Regions from separate parts of the Arthrobacter sedimenti genome, predicted to be linked through region 2. Evidence: riboswitches for the same ligand, from Rfam matches in the RefSeq annotation. Region 2 holds a riboswitch; the other holds the start of a gene.
What was found. A riboswitch is a leader RNA that binds a small molecule or an ion and turns the genes downstream of it on or off. The one in region 2 is predicted to bind cyclic di-AMP.
Positions count from the first base shown of each region.

Region 1 (7,781 bases), on a different contig from region 2:
AGTGCGGCTGGTCAGCATCCTGGGGGATTGCCTCCAGCACCTCGGCCAGGCAGCATATGCCAAAGGGCTGCACGCGGAGCCGGCAGACGCCCCCGGTGCGTGAACTCGTGGTGCTGGGCACGGCCTCCCAGGTTCCCACGCGCACGCGGAACCACAACGGCTACTTCCTGCGCTGGGACGGCGAGGGACTTTTGTTCGACCCCGGTGAGGGCACCCAGCGCCAAATGATCCATGCCGGGGTGGCGGCAAGCCAGATCACCAGGATCTGCCTCACGCACGTACACGGAGACCACTGCTACGGCCTGCCGGGCGTCCTGTCCCGGATGGCACTGGACGGTGCTGCACACCCCGTCCACCTTCACTATCCGGCCTCCGGGGAGCAGATTGTCCAGGCCCTCGTGGCTGTAAGCTCGCCCGGCATCGACCTGCGGCTCCATCCGCACTCCGGTGCCGGCCCTGTGGCGGACGGCCTGGAGGTCCGGCCCCTTAGGCACCGCATCGAGACGTACGGATACCTGCTCACCGAGCCTGACGGCCGCACCTTCCTTCCGGAGCGGCTCCGGGCGGCAGGAATCGAAGGGCCCGACGTGGGCCGGCTGCAGCGCAAAGGCTCCCTCGGCGCCGTCGCGCTGGAGGACGTGAGCATTCCCAGGCCCGGCCAGCGCTTCGCGTTCATCATGGACACGGCACCGTGCAGCGGCGCGGAGGAACTGTCCGATGGCACCGACCTCCTGGTCACCGAGTCAACATTCAGCAACGACGACGGCGGGCTGGCGCAGCAGTATCTGCACCTGACCGCCGGGCAGGCAGGGGATCTGGCGGCGTCCGGAAAGTCCAGGACGCTGGTGCTTACCCATTTTTCCTCACGATACGGCGACGACATGTCCCTGCTTGCGGAGCAGGCGCAGGCACGTGCTGCAGGGACCGCGGTCATCGCAGCCCACGACCTGCAGCGCATAGCCGTTCCCCCGCGGCGGCACCTGGTGCGGGAAACAGCGGACCATTATGACGGCGATAGGGTTAAACCATGACGGCAGCAGCTGAATACACGGTGGCTTTTGACGGCCGCTTCGCGCGTGAATTGTCGGAACTCGCTGTTCCCTGGCAGGCCGAAGAAGCCCCTAGCCCCGGGCTCCTTGTCCTCAACGAGAAGCTTGCGCGTGAGCTGGGCCTTGACCCGGAGTACCTGCGCAGTCCCGAAGGCGTGCGGCTCCTGGTGGGGAATCACATTCCACCCGGCGCCACTCCGGTGGCGCAGGCCTACGCCGGCCACCAGTTCGGCGGATACTCACCCCTGCTCGGTGACGGACGGGCACTTCTGCTGGGCGAGGTCACGGACCGGAACGGACGCCTCCTTGACATCCACCTCAAAGGCTCGGGACGCACGCCTTTTGCCCGGGCCGGGGACGGGCGGGCCGTCGTCGGGCCCATGCTGCGTGAATACCTCGTCAGCGAGGCCATGTACGCCCTGCACATCCCCACCACCCGTTCGCTCGCCGTCGTGGGGACGGGCCGCCAGGTCCGGCGCGACGATATGCTGCCGGGCGCCGTCCTGGCCCGGGTGGCAAGCAGCCACCTGCGCGTGGGCAGCTTCCAGTACGCGCGTGCCACGGAAAACATGGAGCTCCTGAAGCGGCTGGCCGACCACGCCATCAGCAGGCACTACCCCCACGCCGCTGACGCCGACAACCCCTACCTGGAACTGTTCGCCTCTGTCGTCTCGGCCCAGGCGGAATTGGTGGCCCGTTGGATGCTGGTGGGATTTGTGCACGGGGTCATGAATACAGACAACATGACCATCTCAGGGGAAACCATCGATTACGGCCCGTGCGCGTTCGTGGACGCGTTCAATCCCGCCGCCGTCTACAGTTCAATCGACGTCAGCGGCCGCTACGCCTACGCCAACCAGCCGGTTTTGGCCGAATGGAACCTTGCCCGGCTCGCCGAGGCGATGCTGCCGCTCATCGACGAAGACCAGGAGAAGGCGGTTGGCCCGGCGGTGGAGGTGCTTGGCGGCTTCCGGGGGCAATACAGCAGGGCGTGGACCAGCGGGATGAATGCCAAGCTCGGCCTTGGCAGCGGCGGGGGCAGTGACGGGGAAACCACGTCCGCGCTGGTGGACGGCGCCATTGACATCCTGAAAGACGGCCCCGTGGACTACACCCTCTTCTTCCGTAACCTTGGCAAGGCGGCCCGGGGCGACCTTCGCCCGGTCCGCGGCATGGTTCTTGATCTGGCCGCGTTCGATTCCTGGGCGGAGCGGTGGCAGGCACTTGAACCGGACGCGGAGCTGATGGACAGCGTCAACCCGGCGTACATCCCCAGGAACCACCTTGTGGAGGAGGCGCTGGCCGCTGCCACGGGCGGAACCCTGGCACCCTTGCAGCAGCTGCTGGAGGCAGTCAGCGATCCCTTCACCGAGCGGTCCGGGCTGGAACGCTACGCGGAAGGCGCCCCTGAAGATTTCGGCAGCTACATGACCTTCTGCGGGACCTGACAGCTGCGGATGCGGAGGGCAGATGCGACAGGAGGGCGGCAGCCGGTGTACCGGCTGCCGCCCTCCTGTTTCAATGCCTGCGCGGATGCGCGCCTTCGGTTGCGCGAAGACTAGGCGACGCGGACTGCTGAGTAGCCGCCCAGCCAGCTGATGGAGTGCACCTGGGTGTCGTAGCCGTTCACGCCGCCGCTGACAACCTGGCCGTTACCGGCGTAAACGCCCACGTGGCCGGAGGTTATGATCAGGTCGCCGGGAGCAGGAGCGCTGACCACGGTGCCGTACTGGAAGAACTGGGTGGGGGCAAGATCGCCAACGGACTTGCCCACCGAGCGCAGCGCCTTCTCAACCATGGCAGTACAGTCCTGCTGCACGCCCAGCTGGCTGTAGGCGTTCGCCAGGATGGCAGCGCCGGTGCCCGTGCCGCTGGGGGCTGATACGGGGGTGGCCGAGGCGTAGGACATGTTCATGCCGGTGTTGGCCGGAGCGGCGGCTGCAGTCTGCACGGGCGCTGCTGCCGGAGCCGGAGCCGGTGCGGCGGTGTAACCGGCGCCGGGGATCTGGATCTGGTCGCCCGGGTAGATAACCGAGGACAGGCCCAGGCCGTTGGCGGCCAGGACATCGTTCAGGCTGACGCCGTAAGCAGATGCGATGGCACCGAGGGTATCGCCGGAAACTACGGTGTGGACGCTTCCTGCTGCCGCTGCCGCAACGGGGGCGGCAGGTGCGGAGTAGGCCTGCACGTTGGTCTTTTCAGTGGTGTCCGGGCCGGTGACACCGGCGTGGGCCGGGGCGCCGACGCCGAAGGCAATGCCGGACGCTGCAGCAACTGCCAGCGCGGGGCGGCCCAGCGAGCGGGCCTGGGACTTGGCTGTCACGGCGAGGCCCTCGAGAACAATCGAGCGGGCCGGAGTTGCGCGGTGACGGGCAGGGGTGGAATTTTTTGACACGGTTGATCGCCTCTCCCATGCCTGCGGGGTGAGCTGTCGGGTTCGGGCTGGAGATACCCGGCCGGAAGCATCCCCGTAACGGACGGAGGCGCTATCGACTTAACCCCAAGGCCACAAGTGGCCGCGGAAACTTGGTTCCCCCGTCCCTGCCAGCTGGAGCGGTTGTATCCCATGATCAGCGGCAGGGCTCGGCATACTGATGGGAATGTCCCGACTGAGAGGGACACCTGAAGACCATAACCCACATGCGGCGGCATTGTCACATTTGGATAACATACGAGGTCCCGCTCTCGAATTCCGCAAACGTTTGGATGTTACCTCCGTCCCGGGTTTAAGCTCGGCTAATAGCCATGGCGTGCAGCCCGGTAACGGTGCGGACACGGGCGCGAGGGGGATGCTGCTGGCCCCACGGCACGGGCCGTTTCCATGCCGACGGTTCCCGGTCGGACCGCTAGGCTGATTACATGCCAGATTTCGACCGGTTCCGCGTGCTGCTCGAAGAGGAGCGGGCGCGGCGGCTGGAGCTGCTGCCGGCGCTGCGGGCCGACATAGACGCGGCGAATTCGGCCCGGCAGGACTCCAACGTCGATGACGAGCACGATCCCGAAGGGGCCACGATCGCCTTCGAGCTCTCACAGGCTTCGGCGCTCCTGAAGCAGAGCTCGGCCGGCCTGGACCAGATTGACGCGGCGTTGACCCGCCTGGCCGCGGGGACCTACGGCGCCTGCGCAGTATGCGGTGAACCCATTGCGGAGGGCAGGCTGGAAGCGCGGCCGTGGACGCCGTTTTGTATCCGGCACGCCTCGTCCGGCCGGGGACGATGACCGGCCCTGCGGAGGTGGTGTCCGCCGCGGTGGAGTTCGTTGACCGGACCCTCCAGAACGAAGGCGCCTGGTATCGGGCGGACGACGTCGGGAACCGGCTGGGCTGGGCGCTGGACTCTTATGGCTCTTCCATCGGAGCGGTGCGCGGCACGGTGCGCGACACGCTGCGTAAATTCAAGGACCTGGACCACGACGCCACGGTGATGCTTGCTTCCGCCCTGTGGGGACAGCCCAGGCCCGGCTCCCGCCCGGTGTTTGAGCGCCGGTTGGCGGCGGTGGTGCTGTTGCAGTCAAGGGTGCGGCTGCTTCGGCACTCGGACCTGACCCGGCTCGAAGGCTTCCTGCGTTCCGCCCAGGCCGCTGACCTGACCCAACCTCTCCTTGCCGACGTCCTGGTGCCGCTGCTGTCCGGCCTCGGGGAGCGCGAGCGCCACCGGGCCGGTGTGGTCCTGGCCCGGTGGCGGGACGACCCCGACCCGCAGCTTCAGGAGGCGGCAGCCGCCCTCGACAACGATTTGACCCTTTGACCTTAAACCGGGAGATCCACATGAACGAGCACTTTGACCTTGACCGTTTTGTTGCCGCGCAAGACAGCGGCGGTACCTATGACCAGGCGCTGGGGGAGCTGCAGGTCGGGAGGAAATCCGGGCACTGGATGTGGTTCGTCTTCCCGCAGATTTCCGGTTTGGGGCAGAGTGCAACGTCCCGCAAATACGCCATCTCCTCACTGGCTGAGGCCCGCGCCTACCTGGACCACGACGTGCTGGGCCCGCGGCTCCTGGAATGCGCCCTGGCCCTGGCCAACCACGCCGACCAGCCCGCCGAAGACATATTCGGCGGCATCGATGCCAGGAAGCTGCGATCGTCCATGACACTGTTTCTCCGGGCGGCACCCGGAGAAACAGTGTTCAAGACTGTCCTGGCCCAGTTCTTCGATGGCGAGCCGGACCCGGCCACCGACGAAATCCTGGCCGGCCAGGCCGCTGACTGACCTCAGGTTGACGGGTCAGCCGGGCCGGGGGTTCCTGCTAGGGCGTGGGGCTGCCGCCGTTGACGTTCAGCGTCTCGCCCACCACGTAGCTGGACTCGGGTGAGGCCAGGAAGACATAGGCGGGTGCCAGCTCCGCAGGCTGTCCTGCCCGGCCCAGGGGAGTGGACTGTCCGAATTCCGGCAGCTGCTCCTTGGGCTGGCCGCTGCTGACTTGCAGGGGGGTCCAGATGGGTCCCGGGGCCACGGCGTTCACCCTGATTCCCTTGGGGGCCAGCTGCTGCGCCAGCCCCTTGGTGAAGTTGTTGATGCTGGCCTTGGTGGTGGCGTAGTCCACCAGGGTGGGGGACGGGTTGTACGCCTGGATCGAGGTGGTGTTGATGATGGTCGAGCCGGCCGGCATGTGCGGGACGGCCGCCTTGGTCACCCAGAACATGGCGTACACATTGGTCTTTAGGGTGTGGTCGAACTGCTCGTCGGTGATGTCCTGCAGGTCCTCCTGGGCCACCTGCTTCCCGGCGTTGTTGACCAGGATGTCCACCCCGCCCAGCACGGCAACCGCGGTATCCACCAGTTCCCGGCACGTCGCCGAATCTTTGAGGTCGCCCGGCACCTTGACAGCCTTACGGCCTGCGGCCTCGATGATCCCGGCGATGCGGGAGGCGTCCTCCTCTTCCTGGGGCAGGTAGGAAAGGACGACGTCGGCGCCTTCCCTGGCAAAGGCAATGGCCGTTGCGGCGCCGATGCCTGAGTCCGCGCCGGTCACGATGGCGCGGCGGCCTTCCAGCCGTCCCGTTCCGCGGTACGTTTCTTCGCCCAGATCGGCCTTGGGCGCCAGTTCGGCATCAAGGCCCGGCTCGGGCTGGTGCTGCTTGGGCGGGGAAATCTTTTCGTAGGCAGTCACCGGATTACGGAAGGTGTACTGGTCAGTCATGGTGGTCCTCCTGTTCGTGCGGACTCGGGCTGGTTCGTCGCCCCGGAAACTGAAGCAGCCTGCGATCAAGGAATCGCAAAACCCAAAAAGCTAAGCATGCTTACGGTTCCCAGCCTAGGCAATGAAACCCCGCCCTGCCAAGCGGCCTTTCGGCCCGGCAACGTCAATCCCGCCGAACTTCCACCAGCCTCACCTCCGCCAACCGCCCGCCGTCGACCACGGCTTCCATGAACGTGCAGGAGGGCTGCCGGCGGCGGTCCGTGGGCGAGCCGGGATTCAGCAGCCGCAGCCCTTTGGGTGACACCGTGTCCCAGGGAATGTGGCTGTGCCCGAACACCAGGACATCGGCTTCCGGATACAGCGCTTCACACCGCTGTTCGCGGCCCTTTGCCTGCCCTGTCTCGTGCACCATGGCAAACCGGACACCGTCCAGCGTGGTGGTGGTTGTCGCGGGAAGCCGCCGGCGCAGGTCCGGGCCGTCGTTGTTGCCATAGACGCCCAGCAACCGCCGGCTTCGGCGCTCGAACTCGTCCAGCAGCGCCGCCTCCACCCAGTCACCCGCGTGGAACACAACGTCGGCACTTTCGACGGCCCGCCATACTGGCCCGGGAAGGTCTTTGGCGCGCTTCGGCACATGGGTGTCGGCGATGAGGACAAGGTTCAACGGCATATCCGCATCCTGCCATTCTGCCCTGTTCCCGCGCCCGCGGCAGTCGTAATCTGGGGGCTGGGAGGTGATTGCCATGGAGGCAGCCCAGGGCGACCGCATCGTCGTTCACGGTAGGACGGTGGGGTCCTCGGACCGGCACGGGGTGATTCTGGAAGTCCGCGGCGAGGGCGGAAGCCCGCCCTATGTCGTCCGCTTTGACGACGGGCACGAAACCGTCATGTATCCCGGCGGCGATTTCGCCGTCGACCGCGCACACAGCACCTGACGGGTGGGGCGGCGGCACTGCGGCCAGCCGCTCCACCTGTCAGACTGGGGGCATGGATCAGTTTCCGCACTCCAGCAGGTCCTCCACCCCGCCGCCCCGCACCGGTCCGCGCGATCCGGGTGACGCCTGGGTGGAAGGGGACCGCGGCCGGTACTGGGGCAGGTTCGGCGCCGCCGGAGTCCTTGCCTACGACCCCGCCAAGGGCGTGCTCCTGCAGCACCGGGCCGTCTGGAGCCACAACGGGGGAACCTGGGGCCTGCCCGGCGGGGCGCTGCATGAGGGCGAAGAAGCGGTGGACGGTGCGCTCCGGGAGGCCTTCGAGGAGGCTGCCGTCCCGTCGGAGAGCGTGGAGGTGCTGTTCACCTCAGTGCTGGACCACGGCTACTGGTCCTACACCACCGTGGTGGTGCGGGTGCTGGAATCCTTTGAGCCCGTCATCAGCGATCCCGAAAGCATTGCGCTGCTATGGATCCCGGTAGCCGAGGTGGACGCCCTGGAACTGCATCCCGGCTTCGCGGACGCCTGGCCGGGCCTGCTGGCGCGGCTGGATTCCGGGGAGACCTGGTAAACGGGGGAGTCGTTTCCTGTTAATAGCCTTGGCCGTACTCGGCTGTCACCAAAATCGGCAGGTGGTCCGAGTTGCCCCGCGGCAGCGT
Region 1 covers NZ_JBHSDQ010000003.1:149,302-157,082, forward strand. Annotated here, with positions in the region: gene ACFO0G_RS08775 (mycothiol transferase) at 1-103, shown strand, start outside; gene ACFO0G_RS08780 (ribonuclease Z) at 96-1,031, shown strand; gene ACFO0G_RS08785 (protein adenylyltransferase SelO) at 1,028-2,497, shown strand; gene ACFO0G_RS08790 (C40 family peptidase) at 2,608-3,444, opposite strand; cyclic di-AMP (ydaO/yuaA leader) riboswitch at 3,448-3,618, opposite strand; gene ACFO0G_RS08795 (TraR/DksA family transcriptional regulator) at 3,909-4,268, shown strand; gene ACFO0G_RS08800 (DNA alkylation repair protein) at 4,265-4,795, shown strand; gene ACFO0G_RS08805 (DUF1810 domain-containing protein) at 4,816-5,259, shown strand; gene ACFO0G_RS08810 (glucose 1-dehydrogenase) at 5,297-6,190, opposite strand; gene ACFO0G_RS08815 (metallophosphoesterase family protein) at 6,354-6,860, opposite strand; gene ACFO0G_RS08820 (DUF1918 domain-containing protein) at 6,934-7,125, shown strand; gene ACFO0G_RS08825 (NUDIX domain-containing protein) at 7,178-7,693, shown strand; gene ACFO0G_RS08830 (endonuclease/exonuclease/phosphatase family protein) at 7,713-7,781, opposite strand, start outside.
Region 1: linked by a shared signal. The riboswitch ahead of ACFO0G_RS08790 (C40 family peptidase) and the one ahead of ACFO0G_RS17260 (C40 family peptidase) in region 2 are both predicted to bind cyclic di-AMP.

Region 2 (7,781 bases):
CCATACCCCGGGCCTGCCCTTCCACGCAAAGATAACGGAATTGTTACCAAGGGTCTTAAGCCCCTATAGTAGAACCAGTCGTTGAAACTTAAGCGTTACCTGATCCGGAGCCGAGCTCTGCCAGCGGGTCAGGTGCACGAGTCGTTACTGGCAGAGGCGGGGGAACCACAATCGGCAGCGGGGGACTGCCTTGGGGTGAAGTCCGTCAGCAGCAAGCCTCTCCAGTGAAGGATTCTTCCGGGAATATCCCTGCGCAGAAGCTTGCCCTTGGCGGGCCGGGTCTTTGATCTCTCTGACCCGAATCCGACAGCTAACTCCGCAGGCTTCTCCAGAGAGGAAACCCTTCTTGACCATGCAGACCCCCCGGGGACGCCGCCGTGCTGCCGGCCCCCCTTCGGCACCGCGGGTTGTCGAAGATGCCGCAGCGGAGCGCCCCCGCGACCTCCATCGCGACGCCCGCCGCCGCCGGGGTCCATTCCGCCAGATGACGGAGTTTGCAGCCGCCAGCGGCATAGGCCAGAAAGCCGGCATGGCCCTTGCTGCCACCGGCCTGGTTCTGACTGTGACTGTGCCCGCCACAGGTCCCGTTATGGCCACTGACGCCGCCGGCAGCGCCCCGGTCGCAGCCTCCTCCGTCACGCCCCAGCCCCAGATTTCAGCAGATATCGGTGCCCAGATCGACTTCAGCCGCTCGGCAGTGGTGACCCAGGCCGATCCGGACGGAAAGCTGAAGCAACTCCTGAGTGCCCAGTCGGCCGGCTCCGTGACGCGTGCCGCGTCAGCCGGCACCCTGGCCGCACCGCTGGCCTCGCTTGTCACCGCTTCCCCCTTCGGTTACAGGGTCAGTCCCATTACCGGGGGGTCGGGCGACTTCCACAGGGGCCAGGACTTTGTGGCGCAATGCGGGACCTCCGTCCTGGCGGCCGCCACCGGTACCGTGACCTTCGCTGGCTGGCATCAGTTCGGCGGCGGAAACCGGGTGGTTATTGACCATGGAAATGGGCTGGAAACCACGTACAACCACCTGTCATCCTTCAACGTCAAGGTGGGCCAGACCGTGTCCCGCGGGGACGTTGTGGCCCTGAGCGGCACCACCGGCGCGTCCACCGGCTGCCACCTGCACTTCGAGGTCCAGGTCAACGGCGAAGTGGTCGATCCCATGGGCTGGTTGTAACCGAATGATTGTCCACTCTCAGATCGCCGTGACTCGCCGTGACCTGAATGTGACATTGAAACAAAACTGCTGTACCGTCTAACTCGCGTCAACTTTTCCGAAGTTGACGCTCTTGAGTGGATTGCCTAACTCTGCCACCGCTCAAGGTCCGTTCGCATTTCATCGTCTGGCAGGGGCGGGGGAACCAATTTCGGCCTTCTTCCAGAAGGCCTTGGGGTTAAGTCACAAGCTTCCCAGGAAGCAGCGTGGCCGGGTGACTCCCATCCGAATCCGACAGCTCACCTCGCAGGCATTGGGAGAGGCTACCTTCGTGTCTTCACGCCATCATTCTGCGCGCCACCGTGCGCAAACGGTTCGCACCAGCCCCTTGGATGCCGTTTCCAAGGCCGTAAGTGCAAATGCCGGGACCGTAGGCCGCCAGGCTGCCGTTGTGGCAGCCGCATCGGGCCTCATCCTGAGCATGGGACTGCCGGCCACCGCTGCCGACACCACTGCCGGTGTCTCAGCGTCCACCGAGTCCGGTTCGGCCCAGACGGCCCTCGCCGTCACCGCTGCCCCCACTGCCACGGTTTCCTTCGAGCGCCCCGTGGTGAAGACCACCGCTGCTCCGAAGGTGGAAGCGGTGCGCACCCAGTCCACCGACACGGCGAACGGCGCAGCCACTGCTGCCGCTGCCGCCGGCCAGGACGCCTCCCCGGTCACCAAGACCGCCGAGACCGTGTCCTCCGCGTCCACCTCAGGCATCGCAGCCATCGCCTACACCGGCATCGGCCACTCGTACGTCTGGGGCGGCACCAGCCCCGTCACCGGTTGGGACTGCTCCGGTTTCGTGCAGTGGGTGTACGCCCAGGCCGGTATCAGCATTCCCCGCACCAACGCGTGGAGCATCATGAGCCCCACCTCCACCCCGCAGCCCGGTGACCTGGTTGTCCAGAACGGTGGAGCGCACGTCGGCATCTACGTCGGCAACGGCATGATGATCAGCGCACTCAACCCCTCACAGGGCACGCTGCTCCACTCGCCTGCAGCCACCGGTAGCTCGTCGTACTACCACCTCAATAAATAGTTCTTGGGCTCCATGCTCCAAGGGCTATTTCTTTGCCCAAAGCTTCTTCGCTAGAAACCACATCCCCGTTCGGGACGCGCCGGCGTACCCCCAAGATGCCGGCGCGTCTACCACCCTTTGCCTGCCTACATGCGGTCGCAAGGAAAACGAAAGAGAGAACTGATGACGACTCGTGCTACCGCACGGCACCGCGCCGAGGTCACCAAGACCAACTCGATCGCAGTCATTGCCAAGGCTGTCAGCGACAACGCCGGCGGCATGGGCCGCCAGGCCGCTGTCATTGCCGCAGCTTCCGGCCTGGTCCTGACCAGCGGCATTGCCGCGAATGCCGCCGACGCGAACGTCAAGCGCGACTCTGCTCCTGCCTCCGCACTGGAAGTTGAATCCGCGGTCGACGCCCCGATTTCCGCAGCTTCCACCATTGCCATCAGCTTCGAGAAGCCCGCCGTGACCACCACGCCGGCGCCCGTCGTCGAGCCGGAGCCGCAGGTTGAAGTGCAGGAAGCTGCCCCTGCTCCCGCCGCTGAGCCCGCTGCCCAGCCCGTTGCTGCTCCCAAGGTCACGGCCAAGGTTGCCACCGCTGCTGCCCCGGCCGCTCCTGCGGCGCAGGCTTCCGCCAGCGGCAAGGGTGCCGCAATCCTCTCCGCCGCCTACGCCCAGCTCGGTGTCCACCAGGACTGCACCATGCTGGTGACCAACGCCTTGGCCGCAGTCGGAATCCACTTCCATGACTGGCCCGCCGGGTACCTGTCCCTCGGTGACACGGTGCCTGCCTCCCAGGCCCAGCCCGGAGACCTCATCTACTACGCCGATGGTGGTGGAGGAATGGCACACATCGCTGTCTACGCCGGAAATGGCATGGCCGTCCATGGAGGCTTCAACGGCAACGACACCGTGGTCTTCAGCGCAAACGTGGGCTCCGGACCGGTTTTCATCCACGTCAGGTAAGCACCTCGCGTGCGGCACAGGCAACAGCCGGTGCCTACCGTCAAAGGACCCCCGCCCTCCCGGCGGGGGTCCTTTGCGTTTAAAGCAGCTCCAGGCCGGCCGGGGATGACTGCCCGGCGTCGCCTTTTCCGGCACGGCATCCGGGCGGCGATTACCTGATTTTGCACTTCTCTGTTTACTCTTGTGATGTCGATCCATAGCCCGGACATGCCGAGGGCAGCCGGCCCTCGTGCCCCTGACGGGTGCGGCCGTGAAGAGGTAAGTGCATGCGCACTCTCGTTCTGAATGCTGGATATGAACCGCTGGCGGTTATTACTTTCCGCCGGGCGCTGGTGCTTGTGCTCACAGGCAAGGCGAGCGTCGTGGCCGAAGGGGATGACCCCGTGGTGGGGCCCACCGACGTCCTGGGCCGTCCGTCCGTGATCCTCCTCAACCGGTACATCCGGCCCCGATACAACCACTCCACGGCTGTCAGCCGCAGGGGTGTGCTCAGACGCGACGGCCATAAATGCGCGTACTGCGGCAAGGCGGCGCACACCATTGACCATGTACACCCCAAATCCCGGGGTGGGGCTGACTCATGGGAGAACCTGGTGGCCGCCTGCCTCCGCTGCAACAACGTCAAGGGCGACCACACCCCGACCGAGATGGGCTGGACCCTTCGGTTCGTGCCCGAGCCTCCGCGCGGCACTATCTGGCAGATCAAGGAACTGGAGAAGCCCACCCCCGCGTGGGATCCGTTCCTTCTTCCCGAACGCGCTGCCTGACCCCGTCCTGGGGAAGCGGCGTGATTCCTGCGCCAGCCGGTGGTTAGGCTGGGGGAGTGCAAGAGAACAGCTTGGCTTTTGATGCCCTGATCTTGGCCGGTGGCCGGTCATCGCGGCTGGGCGGCGTACCCAAGCAGTCCCTTGTCTTCCGCGGCCAGTCGCTGCTGGAACGGTCACTGGCTGCTGCAGCCGGTGCCCGCCGCACTGTCGTCGTCGGCGACGCCGGTTTCCTGTCATCCCAGGGCACAGCATCACACCCGGTAGCCCAGGCCAGCTGGCCGCCCGGTGTTCTCACGTGCCGGGAGGAGCCGCCGTTCGCGGGGCCCGCGGCTGCCATCGGCGCCGGGCTGCACGCCCTGGATGAAAATGGCGGAGATGCGCCCTTTACCCTGGTGCTGGCCTGCGACATGCCGCTTGCGTCTGAGGCCGTCGCTGTGTTGCGGGAGGCGCTTTTCGCGTCTCCCACCCGCCCCGGGGATGGTGGGGCAGGGGGCGTGATGGCCCGGTCCGGCGACGGAAGGGCGCAGCCGTTGGTGGCTTTTTACAGCACGCCCGGGTTAAAAAAAGCGTGCGCGGAGTTGGCTGCCCGCAACGCGCTGGTCAACGGCTCTGTCAGGGCTCTCCTTGCTAGTCTGGACGTGCAGCTTGTCACAGTCCCCGCCGGGTCCACCTCCGATGTGGATACCTGGGACGATGCTGCCGCGCTGGGGATTGCCGCCGGGAGCCAGCGTGAAAGCAAGGACCCGAGCACGGGCGGAACTAACGTGGGAGGCAAGTCGTGAAAAGCCAGGACGAAACGCTGGAAGAATGGTGCAGATCCCTTCTCCAGGCGTACAAGCTTGAGGACGTCCAGGTAGACATCAACGCAGTGCTGGCACTCGCCGGTGTTGCCGCCCATGCCGTTGTCCGGCCGGCCGCTCCGCTTACCACCTTCATTGCCGGCTATGCCGCAGGCCTGGCTGCCGCTCCCGGCAGGGAGATGGACGCAGCCTCCATAGACGCGGCTTTGGCCGTTGCCCGTTCCCTGGCAGCTGACTACGACGCTGAAGCCGCCGGGACTCCCGGCGAATGACTGCAGAAACCCGGAGCGATCCGGCGGCGCCGCCCGGTACCGGCCCGGAAGACGCCTGCCCGGGAGAAACCGCCCGGGAAGAAAGCGGTACGGCTGACGCCGAATTCGGCACCACGGAGCCGGGCGAAGCCGAACCCGGGCGCTCCCACCACCATCACCTGGCACACACGTGGGAAGAGGCCCGGCAGGCTGCCTACGATGCGGCCACCCCTATTCCGCCCGGCCCCGTGGCCCTGAGCATTGCCCTGGGCCGAAAACTTGACCAAGACATCGTGGCCCTGCAAGACATGCCGCACTATGCGTCCTCGGCCATGGATGGCTGGGCAGTCAATGGAAGCGGCCCATGGATCCCGGTGGAGCCGGGCGCCCGGCTGGCGCCGCACCAGGCCAGTCCCATTGCCACGGGTGGCCTGATCCCCGTGGGCGGCAAGGCAGTCCTCCGTACCGAAAGCGCAGTCCTGGGCCAGGACGATGAGGGCCCGGTGGTGATGGTGGGAGGCAAGGCCCGGCCGGGCGAACCGCGCGCGGGTGAACACATCAGGAAGGCCGGGGAGGAAGCCCTTGAAGGGGACATCCTGGTCAAGGCCGGGGTGGAACTCAACCCGGCACACCTGGCCCTTGCGGCACTGGCAGGCTATGACGAAGTGCAGGTCCAGGGTAAGCCAGTGGTGCGTCTGGTGCTGACCGGATCCGAGGTGGTGGAACGGGGTACGCCGGCTCCCGGCCAGGTGCGCGATACGTTCGGCCCGCAACTGCCGGCGGTCGTCGCCATGCTCGGAGGTATCCATGCGGGGCAGCAGCGGATCGGCGATTCGTATGCCGAATGGCTTGCGGCGCTCGAAGACGTGGTGCCGGAGGTGCCGGAGGCGCCCGACCTGCCGGCCGACGTCGTTATTACCACCGGAGGCACCGGGCGCTCAGGCACAGACCACCTCCGGCGGGCTGTTGCCGAACTTGGCGGCCGGCTCATCATCGACGGCGTGGCAATGCGGCCCGGCCACCCGGCCGTCCTGGCCGAACTGCCGGACGGCCGCTTTGTCCTTGGGCTCCCCGGCAATCCGCTTGCGGCCATGATGGCCCTGTCCACCGTCGGCGCCCCATTGTTCGCCGTCTTGGGGCACCGGGCCATGCCGGACGTGCAGACAGTACCGTGCGGGACCATGATCGAAGCCGATCCCGGACGCACCCGCCTGATGCCCTTCCGGCTGCTGTACGGAATGGCCTCCCCTGCGCAGCACACAGGCCCAGGCATGATGCGCGGCCTGGCCGCTGCCGACGGTGTGCTGGTGGTCCCGCCGCACGGCGTGCAGCTGGGCGAACCGGTGCCCGCTTTCGCGCTGCCTTGGGGCCCACCCATTCCGCCACCCAAGGAAGGGGCAGCCAAAGCCAAACCGAGAAGCAACGCACGGGCCGCCCAGCCCAAGGGCAAACCGGCATCCAACGGGCCCGTGGACTGGAGTGCGCTGCTGGGTTGAGGGCCCCTGTTTCAGGTGCACGGGCAACTCCCGCGCCTTGCTGCGTTGAGTCCCTGGGCTCTGGGCCCCTGGGGCTCTGGACTGGGGCAGGCCCCGTTGGTGCCATGATGGAGTAATGAACAGGCAGGGTGGAACATGGGACGCGTAACCCAGCGCCGCAAGGTGCACAAGTATGTCCTGGACGGTTCGCCCGCCGCCCTGGAGTACCCGGTCCGGCACCGCGAAGACGTCCTGGCCGTGGAGGAACCGCTCGAAATCCGGTTGGGCAGGCTTTCCTACTCGGTCACCATGCGCACGCCGGGGGACGACTTTGACCTGGTGGCTGGGTTCTTGGTGTCCGAGGGCGTCATCTGGGCGCCCGAACAGCTGGTATCGCTGCGGTTCTGCGCCGGTGAGGACGAGAACGGGGTCCAGACGTTCAACGTGGTGGAGGCCCAGCTGCGGCCGGACGTCGCACTTCCCGATACAGGCCGCAAGGTCTACACATCGAGCTCCTGCGGCATCTGCGGCACGGATTCCATCGAGGCAGTCCGGAAATCGTCCCACTTCAGCCCGCAGGCGGACCCGTTGACGGTGGACGCAAAAGTCCTGGCGTCCCTGCCCGCGCTGCTGCGGAAATCCCAGCGCGTCTTTGACGATACCGGGGGCGTTCACGCGGCGGGGCTGTTCAAGATTGAGGACGACGGTGGCCCGCGGCTCCTTTGCCTGCGCGAGGACGTTGGGCGGCACAACGCGGTTGACAAAGTGGTGGGCTGGGCGCTGCGCGAAGGTCTCCTGCCGCTGGCCGGGACGGTCCTCCAGGTTTCCGGCAGGGCATCCTTCGAACTGGTGCAGAAAGCCGCCCTGGCGGGCATTCCGGTCCTGTCGGCCGTCAGTGCCCCTTCGAGCCTGGCCGTGGAGCTCGCTGAGGCCAACGGGCTGACCGTGGCCGGATTCAGCCGGGGCACCAGTTTTAACGTCTACGCCGGGAACTCACGGATCCTGCGGCCCGAACCGGCCCTGCCCGCAGCGCAGGGGCCCGGTGCATAGGTCCGATTGCAGGGTCCGGACAACCGCCGGATAACTGCAAAAGGGGTTGGTTGCAGTGCCGCCAGCGGGTAGATTTGTCCATCGAATGGACACGATGATCCAGTCACACGCCTAAAGAGGACATATATTGCATGACGACCGCAGGATCACGGAAGTCCGCCTGGCAAGGTTTGTGCGCGAGCGCATCGCCCCCGCCGTCTACAGCAGGTCCGTCCCGCTTGTCCTGAGCAGCTGGGAAGTCCCGGACGAA
Region 2 covers NZ_JBHSDQ010000008.1:153,980-161,760, reverse strand. Annotated here, with positions in the region: cyclic di-AMP (ydaO/yuaA leader) riboswitch at 130-341, shown strand; gene ACFO0G_RS17265 (M23 family metallopeptidase) at 353-1,174, shown strand; cyclic di-AMP (ydaO/yuaA leader) riboswitch at 1,303-1,480, shown strand; gene ACFO0G_RS17260 (C40 family peptidase) at 1,635-2,240, shown strand; gene ACFO0G_RS17255 (NlpC/P60 family protein) at 2,403-3,188, shown strand; gene ACFO0G_RS17250 (HNH endonuclease) at 3,455-3,955, shown strand; gene mobA (molybdenum cofactor guanylyltransferase) at 4,012-4,737, shown strand; gene ACFO0G_RS17240 (DUF6457 domain-containing protein) at 4,734-5,027, shown strand; gene ACFO0G_RS17235 (molybdopterin molybdotransferase MoeA) at 5,024-6,502, shown strand; gene fdhD (formate dehydrogenase accessory sulfurtransferase FdhD) at 6,638-7,531, shown strand; gene ACFO0G_RS17225 (alpha-mannosidase) at 7,659-7,781, shown strand, end outside.